DNA from 2 places in the Salinicoccus sesuvii genome. Region 1 is predicted to be linked to the other one. Evidence: predicted binding sites of a transcription regulator. Region 1 holds the regulator's gene; the other holds the start of a gene.
The links. Region 1 encodes LexA, which represses DNA repair genes until DNA is damaged. Its sites were predicted from a motif close to CGAACATATGTTCG; they were not measured.

Region 1 (8,335 bases):
TCCCGACAATTGGGATCGGTGCGGGCGTCGATGTAGATGGTCAGGTGCTTGTCTATCACGATGTACTGCAGTACGGCAGTGAGCGCCTGCCGAAATTTGTCAGACCTTTTGCAGATTTCAACACAACCGGCGTAGAGGGATTAAAATCTTACGCTGAAGCGGTCAAAGCAGGAACGTTCCCGGATGCGTCGACAACATATAAGAGAAAGGTTTTTGAAGAATAATGAAAACAGCAAGTACGATAAAAGAAGTACGCAGTATACTCGGTGCAGCAGAAGGACAAACTATCGCCTTGGTACCGACTATGGGATATTTGCACGAGGGTCATATGGCACTGGTCGAGGCTGCTCGGCATAAGGGTGACATTGTAGTCGTGAGCATATTTGTCAATCCGCTGCAGTTCGGCCCGGACGAAGATTTAGACAACTATCCTAGAGATATCGAACGCGACCTTGAAATCTGTCGTAGACATAACGTGGATGTCGTCTTCCATCCATCAGAAACGGAGATGTATCCGAAAAGGCCGGAACTTCTTCTAAGTCTTGAGACCATGGCCTCTATTCTTGATGGTGTCAGAAGGCCCGGCCATTTTGAAGGTGTGGTGACGGTGGTTAATAAGCTGTTTAATATTATTCGTCCTGATTACGCTGTATTTGGAGAGAAGGATCGCCAGCAACTGATGATTATTAAACGGATGACCGAGGACTTCAATCATGACATAAAAATCATTGGTGTACCGACTGAGCGTGAATCTGATGGTCTGGCAAAGAGTAGCCGGAACGTCAACTTATCCGAGGCAGAGCGCAAAGAGGCTGCCGCGATTAATCAGGCACTGCTTTTGGGGAGAGATCTGATTCAGGAAGGTACAACTGATGCTAAAGCTGTTAAATCCCACATTGAAGCGCATATCATGGATCATACTTCAGGGACGATTGACGACTTGCAGATTTTTACGCACCCCGATCTTAATCCTGTTCAAATCATAGCGGGAGATGCTATAATATTCATTGCTGTTAAGTTTGAAAGAACACGGTTAATAGATAATGTGATGGTGATGAAAAATGATCAGAACAATGATGAACGGTAAAATACACCGTGCAGTCGTGACTGAAGCCAACTTGAATTACGTTGGCAGCATTACGATTGATCCGGTACTTCTTGAAGCAGCGAACATTCTGCCAAATGAGAAGGTTCAAATCGTCAATAACAACAACGGGGAACGGCTTGAAACCTACGTCATCGAAGGTGAGAGAGGTTCGAACGAAATATGTTTGAATGGTGCCGCCGCTAGAAAAGTGCAGGTTGGAGATGTCATTATCATTATCAGCTATGTGCAGGTCGAGGAAGCAGAGCTTGCCGGCTTTGAACCAAATGTAGTAATTGTGGACGCGCAGAACAATATTGTAGATCCCCAGTACTTTGAAAAAAGACAAACCGAATATACACATCATGGAAGTAATTAGACATCTGTTTAATTGCTTTTTTTGAACTTTTCTAATGGAGGTGCATTCATGCTCGGCAAACTTTTCTTTATTATTTTCATATATATCGCTTCTACGTTTCTTGCGCCGGTAGTACAGTCCTATGATTTTGAGGATGGGTTCAACCGCAGCTATCTCAGTGGCTGGCTTGAGGAAAACATCTACCCGACGTATGATATGAGCGAAATACAAGAAGTTAATAGTGAACAAACACAAGAAGTGGCAATTAATCTCGGCACCCAATACGAAGTGGAAGATCAGGAAGTGCTGGAGAGCGAATATGCAGGGCAATTTGTGGTTGAGAACGATTACGGTATGTTCCGAATGGTGCTTATCAATGACGGTAAGGTCACAGGTGCCTATACGAACAGCGATGATGTTTCGATTGATACAATCAATATGGAAGGCATGGATCGTGAAAGTGTCAGAGAGATTTACGGAGAGCCGGTGGAGTCGATAAAAAAAGGCTGGAAACGCCTCAGGGTCACAAATGAGGAATACGAAGTCTATGACCTTAAGGACCGTTACGTTTACTTTTTCTATGATTTACACGACTCAGAGAAGGTGAATGGGGTTCTGATGCTTTCAAAAGATGAAATACGTGAAACCGAAACACTTTATAACCATCCTCCTACTGAAGATAATTCCAGAATGAACCACTTGCTGATTAATGCAACGAGATACGAATATGGATTTAACCCTCTGGAAGTAGACCAGCAGGCTGCGGATGCAGCACTTGGGCATAGTGAAGATATGGCTGAGCGGGATTATTTTAATCATGACTCCCCTGATGGAGAGACACTGAAAGATCGTATAGAAGCAGCGGATGTATCTTATAGAATGGCCGGGGAGAATATCGCGATGGGGCACACGTCTACGATCTTTTCTCACCATAGTCTAATGAACTCCTTAGACCATCGTGTCAATACGCTAAAACCTGAATTTACACATCTTGGTGTTGGCACAGCTTATAATGATGACGATATTCCTTACTATACTGAAAACTATGTATATAGGTGATGTGACACCAATGGGGTAAAAGTACTCCATTAAATGCGTTTCGAAATGCGCCCAAGGGGAATCTATCAGTAGACACTGCAGGTGTAATGGAAATGGTTATTACCTTCCTACTACCCATCCTGATAGATCGAGAGAACGAGGGGATGCAATTGAACACTAAAACGCAAGAAAACAATACAAAAGATTCCACAGATATTTTAGAACAAGTCAAAATAATACTTGGTAGATAGAAATCAGCAGTAAAAAACAATTACAGGATGGCATTGGAAGGACATAATAAAAAGGGCGCACAAGCGCCCTTTTAATATGTCCATTTTTATTGCTAGAATGAGCGGAACAGTCCAACGACTTTACCGAGTACCGTGACACTCTCGACAATGATCGGTTCCATGGATGCATTCTCAGGTTGAAGCCTATAATATCCATTTTCTTTATAGAAACGTTTGACTGTAGCTTCATCTTCTTCAGTCATGGCGACAATGATATCGCCGTTATGGGCGATATTTTGTTTGCGCACAATAACGCGATCACCATCATGGATGCCGGCTTCAATCATACTGTCGCCGGATACATTAAGCAGGAAGATTTCGCTATTGTGGTTGGCTGTGAAGTGTTCCGGTAAAGGAAAGTATTCATCAATATTCTCCACAGCTGTGATTGGAAGTCCTGCTGTGACTTTGCCGAGTACAGGGACTTGAATGACTGCGCTGTACTGGTCGTTTTCTTCTGTAATAATTTCAATTGCTCTTGGCTTAGTTGGATCTCTCTTGATGTAGCCCTTTTCTTGTAGTTTCGCGAGATGTCCGTGAACTGTTGAACTTGACTGAAGACCCACTGCGTTTCCAATCTCTCTCACACTTGGCGGATAGCCTTTTTCTTGAACGGTAGTTTTTATAAATTGATATATTTGCTTTTGTCTATCTGTTAGCGCCTTCATATATATACCTCCGACTCATTATATATACGATTTTAACATATCCATCCCCAGGTTACAAACGTTTGTTCGTAATTCTATTGACCCGGAACACGCGTTCTGTTATTATGTTTATACAAACATATGTTCTGGAGGGAATTTTATGACAATGAAGGAATTAAAGCTATTGAGTGCGATTTTTGCATTTGCGCTAGTTGCCGGTCTTATATTCATGTTCGACTCCCATAAAATAGAGAACACACATTCCAATGTAGTGTATATAGATGAGTTTGAAGTAATCACTGAAGAATCGCCTATGGTGGCTGAAGAGGAAACGGATGTTCTGGAAGAACACTATAAGGAACGGACCCCAATCGACCAGATGATGGAATTGATCGGACTAATAGAATAAACCGCCAAGTATGAGAATGGTCTCATACTTTTTTTTATGGTAAATTATAAGGGAGTGGACAGGAGGTTTCAGCATGTTGGAAAAAGAAAAATTACAGCGTATCAACACTTTAGCTGCCAAAAAGAAAACAGGTAGCATTGAAAAGAACGAACTGGAAGAATTGAAGGGCCTAAGGGGAGAATATTTGAAAAACTTCAGGTCATCTTTCAGGGCGCAGGTCGAGAACACGAAAGTGATCGATCCTGAAGGAAACGATGTAACACCTGAAAAACTCAAGCGAATTCAAGAAGATAAAAAACAGTGACTAAAGGAGCATATGAAATGACATTCGATAAAACGGATCAGCTAGCAGTCAATACAATCAGAACACTTTCAATCGATGCGATCGAAAAGGCGAATTCCGGACACCCGGGTCTACCGATGGGTGCAGCACCGATGGCCTATACCCTATGGAGTCGTCACCTGAATTTCAATCCTAACTCAATGGCATGGTTCAACAGGGACCGTTTCGTACTTAGTGCTGGACATGGCTCAATGCTCATATACAGTCTGCTGCATCTGAGCGGTGCGCTTGAAATGGATGAAATCAAGAATTTCAGGCAGTATGAGTCTAAAACACCAGGACACCCTGAGTTTAAACACACAGAAGGTGTAGAAATCACGACCGGACCACTTGGACAGGGATTCGCAATGAGCGTGGGTATGGCAATGGCCGAGAAACACCTGGCTGCCAGATTCAATCGTGAAAACTATGATGTTGTAGACCACTACACTTATGTTGTAGCAAGTGACGGTGATCTGATGGAAGGTATCTCTCATGAAGCGGCTTCATTAGCTGGGCACCTCGCTCTCGACAAATTGATTGTGCTTTACGACTCCAATGACATTTCTCTTGATGGGGATCTTGATAAGAGTTTCTCTGAAGATATTAAAAAGCGTTTTGAAGGATATAACTGGAATTATATTAAAGTAGATGATGGTAACGATGTGGAACAAATCGATCAAGCCATCACAGAAGCAAAATCAGCCAATCAGCCGACGATGATCGAAGTGAAAACAATCATCGGGTATGGTGCGCCTAACAAACAAGGTAAAAGTGCTTCCCACGGCGCGCCACTTGGTGCAGATGAACGCAAAGCAGCGTTCGAATACTATGGTTTTGATCCTGAAGAAACTTTCAAGGTTGATGCTTCCGTCTACGATCGTTTCAGCGAAACGATGAAACAGAGAAGCAATGAGAAGGAAGAAGCTTGGAATAAGATGATGGAAGCATACCAGGAGGAGCATGGTGAGCTCTATAAAGAACTAGATGATGCGATCAATCACCGTCTGCAGGAAGATTATGATAAGGACATGCCTTTCTATGAAGCAGGTGACTCAAAAGCGACACGTGCCACTTCAAGTGAAATGATTCAGGCTCTCTCTAGGAGTGTGCCGACATTGTTTGGCGGTGCGGCCGATCTTGCAAGCAGTAACAAGACAAATGTAGTAGACCAAGAGGACTTCGACCACAATAACTACGGTGGACGCAATGTATGGTTCGGTGTGAGAGAATTTGGTATGGCGGCAGCGCTCAATGGTATGGCGGCACACGGCGGTATCTATCCATATGGCGGTACATTCTTTGTATTCAGTGACTATATGAAGCCGGCAATTCGTCTTAGTGCCCTGATGAAACTGCCAGTGACCTATGTGTTGACACATGATTCTATCGCAGTAGGTGAAGATGGTCCAACACACGAGCCAATCGAACAGCTAGCGGGATTGAGAGCCATTCCGAATCTGAATACAATTCGTCCAGCAGAAGGTAACGAAACTCGTGCAGCATGGAAAGTGGCTATGGAAGCAGAAGATGCACCGACAGCACTCGTGCTCACACGTCAAAATGTCGAAGCACTCGACCTTCCTTACGAGACCATAGAGACAGGTGTCAAAAAGGGCGGCTATCTTGTGTACGACAAAGGTGATGATGCCATTCTTTTCGCATCCGGTAGTGAAGTGCCGTTGGCAGTTAAAGCAGCGGAGCAACTCGAGGCGCAAAATGTGAATGTCAAAGTCGCTTCCATTCCTAACATGCAGCAGTTCTTAAAACAAGATGCAGAGTATATCGAAAGCGTATTGAACACCCATATTGAAAATCGTACAGCGATAGAAATGGCAGCAAGTCTCGGCTGGCATCGCTTCATCGGCATGAACGGTAAAATCCACGCAATCGACACTTACGGTGCCAGTGCACCAGGAGATGTTGTGATTGAGAAGTACGGATTCACCGTCGAGCGTGTATTGGGTACGGTCCTCGATAAATAATCTGTTGAAAACCACCTGCTTTTAATGTAAACTTTATTATGGTCTACGAAGAAAGAGGTGAGCAGTTTGGCTACTTGGATTTGGATAGTAATTGTTACAGTTGCGCTCATCGGTGGCGTTGCCCTTGGATTCTTTTTAGCAAGAAAGTACATGATGGACTATCTTGAAAAGAACCCGCCGATTAATGAGGAAATGCTCAGAATGATGATGATGCAAATGGGACAGAAGCCTTCCCAGAAGAAGATAAACCAGATGATGTCAATGATGAACAAGTCAGCGACAGATACAAAATCGGCTAAAGATCGTATGAAAGCTTCAAAAAAATAAAATTTGACCCGTCTGCATCTGCAGGCGGGTTATTTTTATATGAAGTAATAGATATTATTGTTACTTCATTATGCTAAAAATTCTCATTATTTCGAATAATTATTGAAGCAAGACTGTGGTTCATATATACTTAAATCAGAATAACAAAGGGGGAACTTGAATGACCAGAAGATTTTCAATGATGTTTTTTGTATTAATATTCACCATGCTACTGGCCGCATGTACAAATGATTCAGACGTTGACGATGCAGTGGAGGAGAGTTCGAGTGGCGGAGAAGCTTCCGATAATGCAGAGGGAGAAGAGCAGGGGGCAAGCGGCGATTTGACCATCGCAATGATGGATGACGCTGTCACACTGGACCCTCATGGCAGTAACGATTCAGCATCTGCACAAGTCAGAAGAAATATTTATGAGACGCTGGTACACCAGGGGGTAGATATGGTGCTTGAGCCGGGTCTCGCCGAAGACTGGGAAGCGACAGAAGATGACGTGTGGACGTTCACTTTACGGGAAGGGACAACTTTCCATAACGGTTCCGACTTTACAGCCAACGATGTGAAGGCAACTCTAGATCGTGTTAGAGATACTGCTGTTGCTTCTCAAGTGGCATTTCTCTTCGAAATGATTTCTGAAGTCGAAGTGGTCGGAGATTACGAAGTAAATCTGCGCACCGAATATCCGTTTGCGCCACTCCCAAGTCATTTGGCACATAATACTGCAGGTATTATCAGCAAAGAACTGATTGATGCAGATTACCAAGCGGCATTAGATGCAGGTGGCGTGGATATGACGGCAGATGAGTACTATGAACTGCGTGAAGAAGGCGGTTCTGAATACGAGGAAGTTGCTGAGAGTATCGCTGGGGAAACAGGTAGTGTCATCGGTTCAGAAGCGGACGGTACTAACCACCTAGTATTCGAATCACGGTCACCGGGAGACGAGACAGTACTTCAGAAGTTTGAAGACTTCCAAGGGGGCGACCGCAATTTTGAAACAGTAACGTTCCGTGTCGTTCCTGAGAACGGACCACGCATAGCCGACCTCGAAAGAGGCAATGTTCAGATTGCAGGCGATATCGATTCTACGAGTGCTACAAGAATAGAAGAAGGGGCAGATACTGAACTCGTTGAACAAGAATCTGTCAGAATGTCCTACCTTGGTTTCAATACTGAAAAAGAACCATTTGATGATATCAGAGTCAGGCAGGCCATTTCATATGCTATCGACCGGGATGAGATCATTTCCGGTGTGTATGATGATATGGGAATCAAAGCAGAAGGACCACTGGCGCCTGATGTATGGGGATTTGACGAAAACCTTGAGGGTGTCGAATACGACATGGACCGTGCCAAAGAAATTCTGGCAGAAACGGATGTAGCAGATGGTTTCCAGACCACAATATGGGTCGATGAAGACCCACAGATCAACGATACCGCCGTATATATCCAAGAAAAATTGTCTGAGCTAAACATTGATGTTCAAATTGAGCAGTACGAATGGGGCACATACCTCGATCGCACCTCGCAAGGAGATCATGAGATGTTCATCCTTGGCTGGACAACTGTGACTGCGGACGCGGACTATGGTCTCTATGCGCTCTTCCATTCTGATAGTCACGGTTCAACAGGGAACCGTTCCTTCTACACCAACGAAGAAGTCGACAGACTACTCGATGAAGGACGTACAGAACCAGATGAAGATACTAGATTCGAAGCATACAGCCAAGCACAGGAAATTCTGATTGAAGAAGCACCGGCAGCTTATCTGTTCCATACGAACTTCGCTATCGGTGTCAACTCTAGTGAAGTAAGTGGTGTTGACCTTGATCCAGTCGGCAATATCAGAATTGAGAATGTATCATTCAACTAGTTTAG
Region 2 (8,335 bases), on a different contig from region 1:
CGCTTGTTGTAGCATATGCGTTGGCAGGTACAGTGGATATCGATCTGCGCAATGAGCCACTTGGTAAAGACAAAGAAGGCAATGATGTCTTCATGAAAGATATTTGGCCAACTACCCAGGAAGTCAAAGATGCTGTTATGGGTAACGTCAATCCGGAACTCTTTAGAAAAGAGTACGAGCAAGTATTCGATGCCAATGAAATCTGGAATAATATCGAAACAACAGATGCACCACTTTACGACTTTGATCCGGATTCCACGTATATCCAGAACCCATCATTCTTCCAGAACCTGTCTGCTGAAGCAGGTACAGTCGAATCATTAAATGGACTGCGTGTGCTCGGTAAGTTTGGCGACTCAGTTACAACTGACCACATCTCTCCAGCCGGTGCAATTGGTAAAGATACGCCCGCTGGTAAGTGGCTAATTGAACAAGGTGTATCACCGAGAGATTTTAACTCCTACGGTTCACGACGTGGTAACCACGAAGTCATGCTGCGCGGCACATTCGCTAACATCCGCATTCGTAACAAGATTGCAGATGGCAAAGAAGGCGGATTTACAACATACTGGCCGACTGGTGAAGTTATGAGTATCTATGATGCTGCTATGAAATACCAGCAGGATGGTACAGGTCTCGTTGTTCTTGCAGGTGACGACTACGGCATGGGATCAAGCCGTGACTGGGCTGCCAAGGGTACAAACCTTCTTGGTGTCAAAGCAGTTATTGCAGCAAGCTATGAGCGTATCCACCGCTCGAACCTTGTCATGATGGGTGTATTACCATTGCAGTTCGTTGATGGTGAAGACGCAGATGCTCTAGGGTTCGATGGCAGTGAAACATTTGATATCAAAGTTGATGAAAATGTTATGCCAGGTCACATTCTGGATGCTGTTGCGACGAATGATGCTGGAGAAAAGACAGAATTCAAAGTCAAAGCACGCTTTGATTCGGAAGTTGAAGTAGACTACTACCGTAATGGTGGTATCCTGCAACTCGTTCTCAGAAAGAAGCTTAAATCATAGAAATTTAAAAACAGCCCATCTCCATTTTAATGGAGGTGGGCTGTTTGCTATTTGCTATCGAATATAATCTCGTCTTTTTCCGAATCTATCACTAGCTCGGTGTCTTCAAAATACCAAAGATCGGATTCTTTGATGAAAACCTGAAGTCCCTCAAAGTCGTAGACTTTACTGTCGGAGGGGATGCGTTCTACGGTCATTGCTGGGGAAAATCCTTGTTTTAGTTGCGTTTCTCCACCATATCTTACATAGATATTCACGCCTTGGTCTTCATTTGGTTCCAGTTCTTTTTTCATCCAATCGAGTGCACGATCTGTAATTTCCAGCATTTTGATCATCCCTTCTGCTACATGAAAGTAATCTTGCTTTCTGTACCGTCCATTATACGTCTAATGTTAGATATATGTCTAACAACTATTACTACAGCGATTATGAATGAAAAGGCAATGAGCAGGGGATCTCTGAAGACCAGCGATAATATGAAAAAAAGAACCGCACTGACTATGCTGGAAAGAGAGACATACTTACTGAACTTTAATGTGACTAGAAACGCTGAAAGTAGCAAGATGAAGAGAATCGGATTATAGGCGAGTACTGCACCACCACTTGTTGCAACGGCTTTTCCACCTTTGAACTTTAGGAAGATCGAATATACATGACCAAGAGCGGCGACTAGTCCAGGAATGAAAATATGCATGTTCGGATCCAATAACATTGCAGCAACTACTGGAATTGCACCTTTGAGCATGTCACAAATCAGAACGACAATACCCGCCTTCTTCCCAAGAATCCTGAAAGTATTGGTAGTTCCGATGTTGCCGCTGCCATGCTGCCGTATATCAATTTTATAAAACCATTTACCAATAAGCAGACTAAAAGGCACGGATCCTAAAAGATAGCTCAACACCAGGAGTATTATGATCATTTCCATTTTAAAACTCCTTTATTATCAGGTACTAACAGTTTACCATAAACGTCGAATAAGGTATAACAATAATTAGTTTACATAATAAAGTTATAGTAAACTAATTATTGTGCAGAGCGATTAATGGTTGCAATAAGCGAGGTTTTGTATAAAAATAGAACATGAGATAAAAATAACGAACATATGTTTGTGGGAGGATGTCAGATTTGGCAGGACAGAATACTTATAATGATGATTCAATTCAAATACTGGAAGGTCTGGATGCCGTAAGGAAGAGACCAGGGATGTACATCGGTTCAACCGATCATAGGGGGCTCCATCATCTGGTATACGAAATTACCGACAACTCGGTGGATGAAGTCATCAATGGCTATGGGGATGAGATTAGTATCACAATCAATGCGGACGAAAGCGTCACAGTCCGAGACAATGGACGGGGCATGCCAGTTGGTATGCATACTTCTGGAAAACCGACACCCGAAGTGATATTTACTGTGCTGCATGCAGGGGGTAAATTCGGTGCTGGTGGATATAAAACTTCCGGTGGACTGCACGGTGTAGGTGCATCCGTAGTCAACGCTCTGAGTGAATGGGTGAAGATCCGGATTTTCCGGGACGGAAAAATACATGAAATGTCTTTCAAAGAAGGCGGTAAACTTGATCGTCCACTTGAAGTGACGGGTAAGACAAAGGAAACAGGCACCGAAGTGACCTTCCGACCGGACGGCGAAATTTTCAAATCCGGTACAGTCTTCAACTTCGAGACTATTATGGAGCGTATGCGAGAATCGGCTTTTCTCCAGAAAGGGTTAAAAATATCCATTATTGATAAACGTCCGGAAGAACCACTTGAAGAAAATTTCAAGTATGACGATGGACTAAAAGCTTTTATCAATTTCCTCAATGAAGGTAAGGATGCGATCGGCGATGTTGTCATGTTCTCCGGTGAATATAATGATATTCAGGCGGAAGTAAGCTTCCAGTATAACGATCAGTATACTGAGACACTGATTTCCTTTGTCAATAATGTGCGTACGAGGGACGGTGGTACCCATGAAGTCGGCTTCAAGACTGGTTTCACTCGAGTTTTCAACGAGTATGCACGTAAGATCAACGAATTGAAAGAAAAGGACAAGAATCTTGAAGGTAATGATATTCGTGAAGGTCTGACGGCAGTCATTTCAGTAAAGATCCCTGAGAATCTGCTGCAGTTCGAGGGGCAGACAAAGAGTAAACTGGGTACCAGTGAAGCGCGTAATGTTATGGAGTCGCTGATGAGCGAGCATCTTCCGTATTTTCTTGAAGAAAACGGTCCGCTCAGTACTCAACTCGTCAAAAAAGCACTCAAAGCAAGGAACGTCAGAGAGACAGCAAGGAAAGCGCGTGAAGAAGCGAGAAACGGCAAAAAACGTCGTAAAGATACACTGCTATCCGGCAAACTGACACCTGCTCAGAGCCGCAATTCCAAAAAGAATGAATTGTACCTGGTCGAGGGCGACTCAGCAGGGGGGTCGGCGAAGCAAGGGCGTGACAGAAGATTTCAGGCGATTTTGCCACTGCGCGGTAAGGTAATCAACACGGAGAAGGCAAGGTTTGAGGATATTTTCAAAAATGAAGAAATCAATACCATCATTCATACCATCGGTGCCGGGGTCGGTAATGAATTCAATGTAGAAGATTCAAACTACGATAAGATTGTCATTATGACTGATGCTGATACGGATGGTGCACATATTCAAGTGCTACTCCTGACATTCTTTTTCAATTATATGCGTCCACTGTTTGATGCTGGCAAGATCTATATTGCAATGCCACCACTTTTCCAGTTGAAGTCACGCGGCAAAAAGAAGGCCGATGTGAGATATGTGTGGACAGAAGACGAATTGATACAGGCACAAAATGAAATGGGTAAAAATATCGATCTGCAGCGTTACAAGGGATTGGGTGAGATGATGCCGGACCAGTTGTGGGAAACGACGATGGATCCTGAAACACGGACACTGATTCGGGTGCAGGTGGAAGACGAGGCACTGTCACTAAAACGTGTGACAACACTGATGGGCGATAATGTGCAGATGCGCAGAAAATGGATCGAATCCAACGTCAGCTTCACACTCGAGGAAGCCGATAGCATACTCGGTAAGGACGATGTCACAAAATCAGGAGAAAGTGGTGAAATGAATGACTGAACAAGTACAGCTGATGCAGCTTGAAGACGTCATCGGCGACCGTTTCGGCCGCTATAGTAAATATGTCATCCAAGATCGGGCTATTCCCGACGTCAGAGATGGTTTGAAGCCAGTGCAACGACGTATACTATACGCGATGTACAAAGAAGGCAACACATACGAGAAGAGCTTCAGAAAAAGTGCCAAAACAGTCGGGAATGTTATCGGTAACTACCACCCGCACGGGGATTCCAGTGTATATGAAGCAATGGTGCGTCTATCCCAAGAGTGGAAGATGCGTGAAGGACTCATTGATATTCACGGCAACAAAGGTAGTGTCGATGGGGATCCACCTGCTGCAATGCGTTACACAGAAGCGAGATTGTCTGAAATCTCAAATGAGATGCTCAGAGATATCAATAAAGGTACAGTTCAGTTCATTAACAACTTCGATGATACTGAAATGGAGCCGACAGTACTGCCGTCGAAATTCCCGAACTTGCTGGTCAATGGCTCGACGGGTATTTCTGCAGGTTACGCTACAGATATTCCGCCGCACAATCTCGGTGAGGTCATCGATGCCACACTGAAGGTGATTGATAAACCGAGTACGACTGTCGAAGAGCTGATGTCAGTTGTAAAAGGTCCTGACTTTCCGACTGGCGGTATTATCCAGGGTGTCGATCAAATCAAAAAAGCCTATGAGACCGGTCGCGGTAAGATCATCGTGCGCAGTAGGGTGCGAACTGAAGATACGCGGGGTGGCAAAACTCTGATCGTTATTGAAGAGTTGCCGTTTGAAGTGAATAAGGCGAACCTTGTCAAAAAGATGGATGAAATCCGCGCCGATCGTAACGTCGATGGCATACTGGAAGTCCGAGATGAGACCGATCGCGAAGGACTTCGCATCGTCGTCGAAGTGAAGAAGGAAGTAAATGTCGATGGTATCATCAACTACTTCTATAAGAAGACCGACCTGCAGGTTTCATACAATTTCAATATGGTAGCCATCAGTGATCGTGCACCCAAGCAGCTGGGACTAAAAGAGATACTGGCAAGCTATATTGACCACCAGAAAACCGTCATCCTCAACCGTTCCAATCATGAGCTATCGGAAGCGGAGCGCCGGATGCACATCATCGAAGGGCTGATGAAGGCTCTATCCATTCTGGATGAAGTCATTCGTGTCATCAGAGAGTCTGATAATAAGCGCAACGCCAAGGAGAACTTAGTTGAATCATTCAGTTTTACAGAAGCCCAAGCTGAAGCCATCGTCATGCTCCAGCTGTATCGTCTGACGAACACGGATATTGTTGAACTTGAAACTGAGCATAACGAGCTTGATTACACTATTAATCAGTTGCGTGAGATCCTATCCAACGAGAAACAGCTGCTTAAAGTAATTAAGAAGGAACTCAGGGATATACGGAAAAAGTATGCCACATCACGCAAAAGCAGTGTAGAGGAAGAAATACAGAATATCGAACTTGAAAAAGAAGTGTTAATTGCAAAAGAAGAAGTAGTCGTTTCATTAACTCGAGAAGGCTATGTGAAACGGACGAGCCAGAGAAGCTATAATGCCAGTACACCCGAAGAAATCGGGATGAAAGAGGACGATCAGGTACTGCTCGCCAGCCGAGCACATACACTTGAGCATATGCTTGTCTTTACAAACCAGGGTAACTACATGATTATTCCCGTTCATGAATTGCCGGATATACGCTGGAAGGATAATGGCCAGCATCTTTCAAACCGCTTCAGACTGGGAGCGAAGGAAATACCTGTAGCGGCTTTTGTCATTGAAGGCTATAGTGAGGAGATTTCCGTCGTGACGACAACTAGGCAGGGCCAGATTAAGAAGACTGAACTGAAAGCCTATGAAGCAAGCCGGATCAAGCGGCCGATATCAGGCATCAATCTCAAGAAAGATGATGTTGTAATCGGCGTCGAACTTGCTCATGCAGCAGCCGATGTACTGCTGGTTACAGAAAAAGGGCTCTCCCTTAGATATCCGTTATCTGAGGTCAATGGCACTGGTCTGAAGGCGCAAGGTGTCAGAGCGATACAGCTTAAATCGGATGATGCATTGGTGTTCTCCGGCCTCGTTACAAACGAGAAGTTTCTTGTCACTGTTACTCAGCGTGGAGCAGTGAAACGTACAGCCATCGATACATTTGAAGCTGGTGCACGGGCACAGGTCGGTCAAATGCTGCTTAAGGATATAAAATCGAAACCCCACCGTATAATCGGTGCGCGTCTCATCGAAAGCACCATAGGAATGACATTGTATTCGGCAAGTTCGAGTTTTGATCTTGATGCCAAATCCATTCGCGTCAGTGGCAAGTATGCCAATGGCTCCTTCGTAGTCGATGAGAATGCATTCGGTGAAGTGGAAGGTGTCGTTTTTGAAAATGTAGCACTTTATGGTGAGCAAAATTAATTTCTTCCATTCGTAGCATTTCCTTCAATGCTATAATGGTATTTATCTCAGGAGGTGCAATATGGATTTTGAAGGAATCATACCCGATTGGTTTAAAACATTTGTTGATGTCGGCAACACGCTTCTTTGGGGAGACTTTCTCATTGGACTTTTGATTGTTGCAGGTCTTTATTTTTCGATCAGTTCCAAATTCGTCCAGTTCAGATGGTTTAAGGAGATGTTCAATGTTCTGACGGAAAAAGGAGAAATTCTGCCAAATGGCAAGAAAGGTATCTCTCCGTTCCAGGCATTCGCCATCAGCGCAGCTTCTCGTGTCGGGACAGGTAACATTGCAGGGGTAGCCACTGCAATTGTTCTCGGTGGTCCCGGTGCGATCTTCTGGATGTGGGTGGTGGCATTCTTCGGTGCAGCGACTGCATTCTTTGAATCGACCCTCGCACAAGTCTATAAAGTGAAAGATTCGGAAGGCGGTTTTCGTGGGGGCCCGGCCTACTACATGGAAAAAGGTCTGAATCAGAAATGGCTCGGTGTACTATTTGCCATTTTGATCACCATCACTTTTGGTTTTGTATTCAATGGACTACAGGCAAATACAATTGCCCATGCCTATGAACAGGCGTTCAATGTGGATCGTTGGATCATCGGCATTATTGTCGCAGCCCTTGCGGGACTGGTGATATTCGGTGGAGCAAAATGGATTGCCAATGTTACTGGCTATATTGTCCCAGTAATGGCCGTCATCTATCTTGGTGTTGTTTTCGTTATCTTGGTCATCAATTATGATCAGATCATACCGATGCTTAGCAGGATCTTCACGAATGCCTTTGGTATTAGAGAAGTATTTGGTGGTGCAGTAGGTGCTGCGATACTAAACGGTTTCCAAAGAGGGCTCTTCTCCAATGAAGCCGGTATGGGGTCTGCGCCGAATGCTGCAGCTTCCTCAGCAGTCAGTCACCCGGTTAAGCAGGGACTGATTCAATCACTTGGTGTCTTCTTCGATACAATGGTCGTATGTACCGCAACAGCGATCCTGATTCTCATGTATACGGATCTAAGCTTTGGTGCAGATGCCGTGCAAGGAATTGAAGTAACGCAAGCAGCAATGACCGAACAAATCGGTACATTCGGTGCCACGTTCATCGCAATCGTCATTCTGCTCTTTGCCTACAGTTCCATTCTTGGGAACTACTTCTACGGGCAGAGCAATCTGTACTACATTAAAGAAAACCGTTTCTTGCTGTTGGCGTTCAAGATACTCGTAATCGTTATGATCTTCATCGGTTCTGTTATGGAACTCGATACAGCTTGGGCGACAGCAGACTTGTTCATGGCGTTAATGGCCGTGACCAATCTGGTGGCCGTATTCGGTCTGAGTAATGTCGTCTGGCAAGTGGCAGCCGACTATAAGCAGCAGCTGAAACGCGGTCAAAAGCCGGTCTTTGAGACGAATAACATCAGAGCCGATCTCACTTCTGTAGAGGAATGGGGATATAACCGCTACGCTTACAGAGACGAAGATAAATAAATCACTAAAAAAGGCAGACCCTAGGGTCTGCCTTTTTTAGTTGAACAGTGATCTAAAGAATGATATCACACGGTCGAAGAAATTTGAAACAGCTGTCTTGAATGTATCCCAAGCATTCGATTCTGTAATTTCCTGGCCAAGCGATTCCGCTTGGTCGACAGCATTTTTGAATGAATCGCTCGAAGTGATCTGGTCAATGAGATTTTGTGCACTATCTTTAAGCGCCTGGGCCTCTTCACTTTGGAATAGACCAGA

Region 2: a site for LexA is predicted at 2,124-2,137, ahead of parE (DNA topoisomerase IV subunit B). Genes of this name have one in related genera too.

The regions. Positions count from the first base shown of each region.
Region 1 covers NZ_JBHRWV010000007.1:331,862-340,196, reverse strand. Annotated here, with positions in the region: gene panB (3-methyl-2-oxobutanoate hydroxymethyltransferase) at 1-224, shown strand, start outside; gene panC (pantoate--beta-alanine ligase) at 224-1,087, shown strand; gene panD (aspartate 1-decarboxylase) at 1,062-1,463, shown strand; gene ACFOJ8_RS07500 (CAP domain-containing protein) at 1,512-2,501, shown strand; gene ACFOJ8_RS07495 (hypothetical protein) at 2,594-2,731, shown strand; gene lexA (transcriptional repressor LexA) at 2,824-3,438, opposite strand; gene ACFOJ8_RS07485 (hypothetical protein) at 3,578-3,826, shown strand; gene ACFOJ8_RS07480 (DUF896 domain-containing protein) at 3,900-4,130, shown strand; gene tkt (transketolase) at 4,148-6,133, shown strand; gene ACFOJ8_RS07470 (YneF family protein) at 6,200-6,460, shown strand; gene ACFOJ8_RS07465 (glutathione ABC transporter substrate-binding protein) at 6,621-8,330, shown strand.
Region 2 covers NZ_JBHRWV010000002.1:278,195-286,529, forward strand. Annotated here, with positions in the region: gene acnA (aconitate hydratase AcnA) at 1-1,025, shown strand, start outside; gene ACFOJ8_RS04095 (HesB/YadR/YfhF family protein) at 1,073-1,351, opposite strand; gene plsY (glycerol-3-phosphate 1-O-acyltransferase PlsY) at 1,369-1,953, opposite strand; gene parE (DNA topoisomerase IV subunit B) at 2,154-4,136, shown strand; gene parC (DNA topoisomerase IV subunit A) at 4,129-6,555, shown strand; gene ACFOJ8_RS04115 (alanine/glycine:cation symporter family protein) at 6,617-8,080, shown strand; gene ACFOJ8_RS04120 (DUF1002 domain-containing protein) at 8,117-8,335, opposite strand, start outside.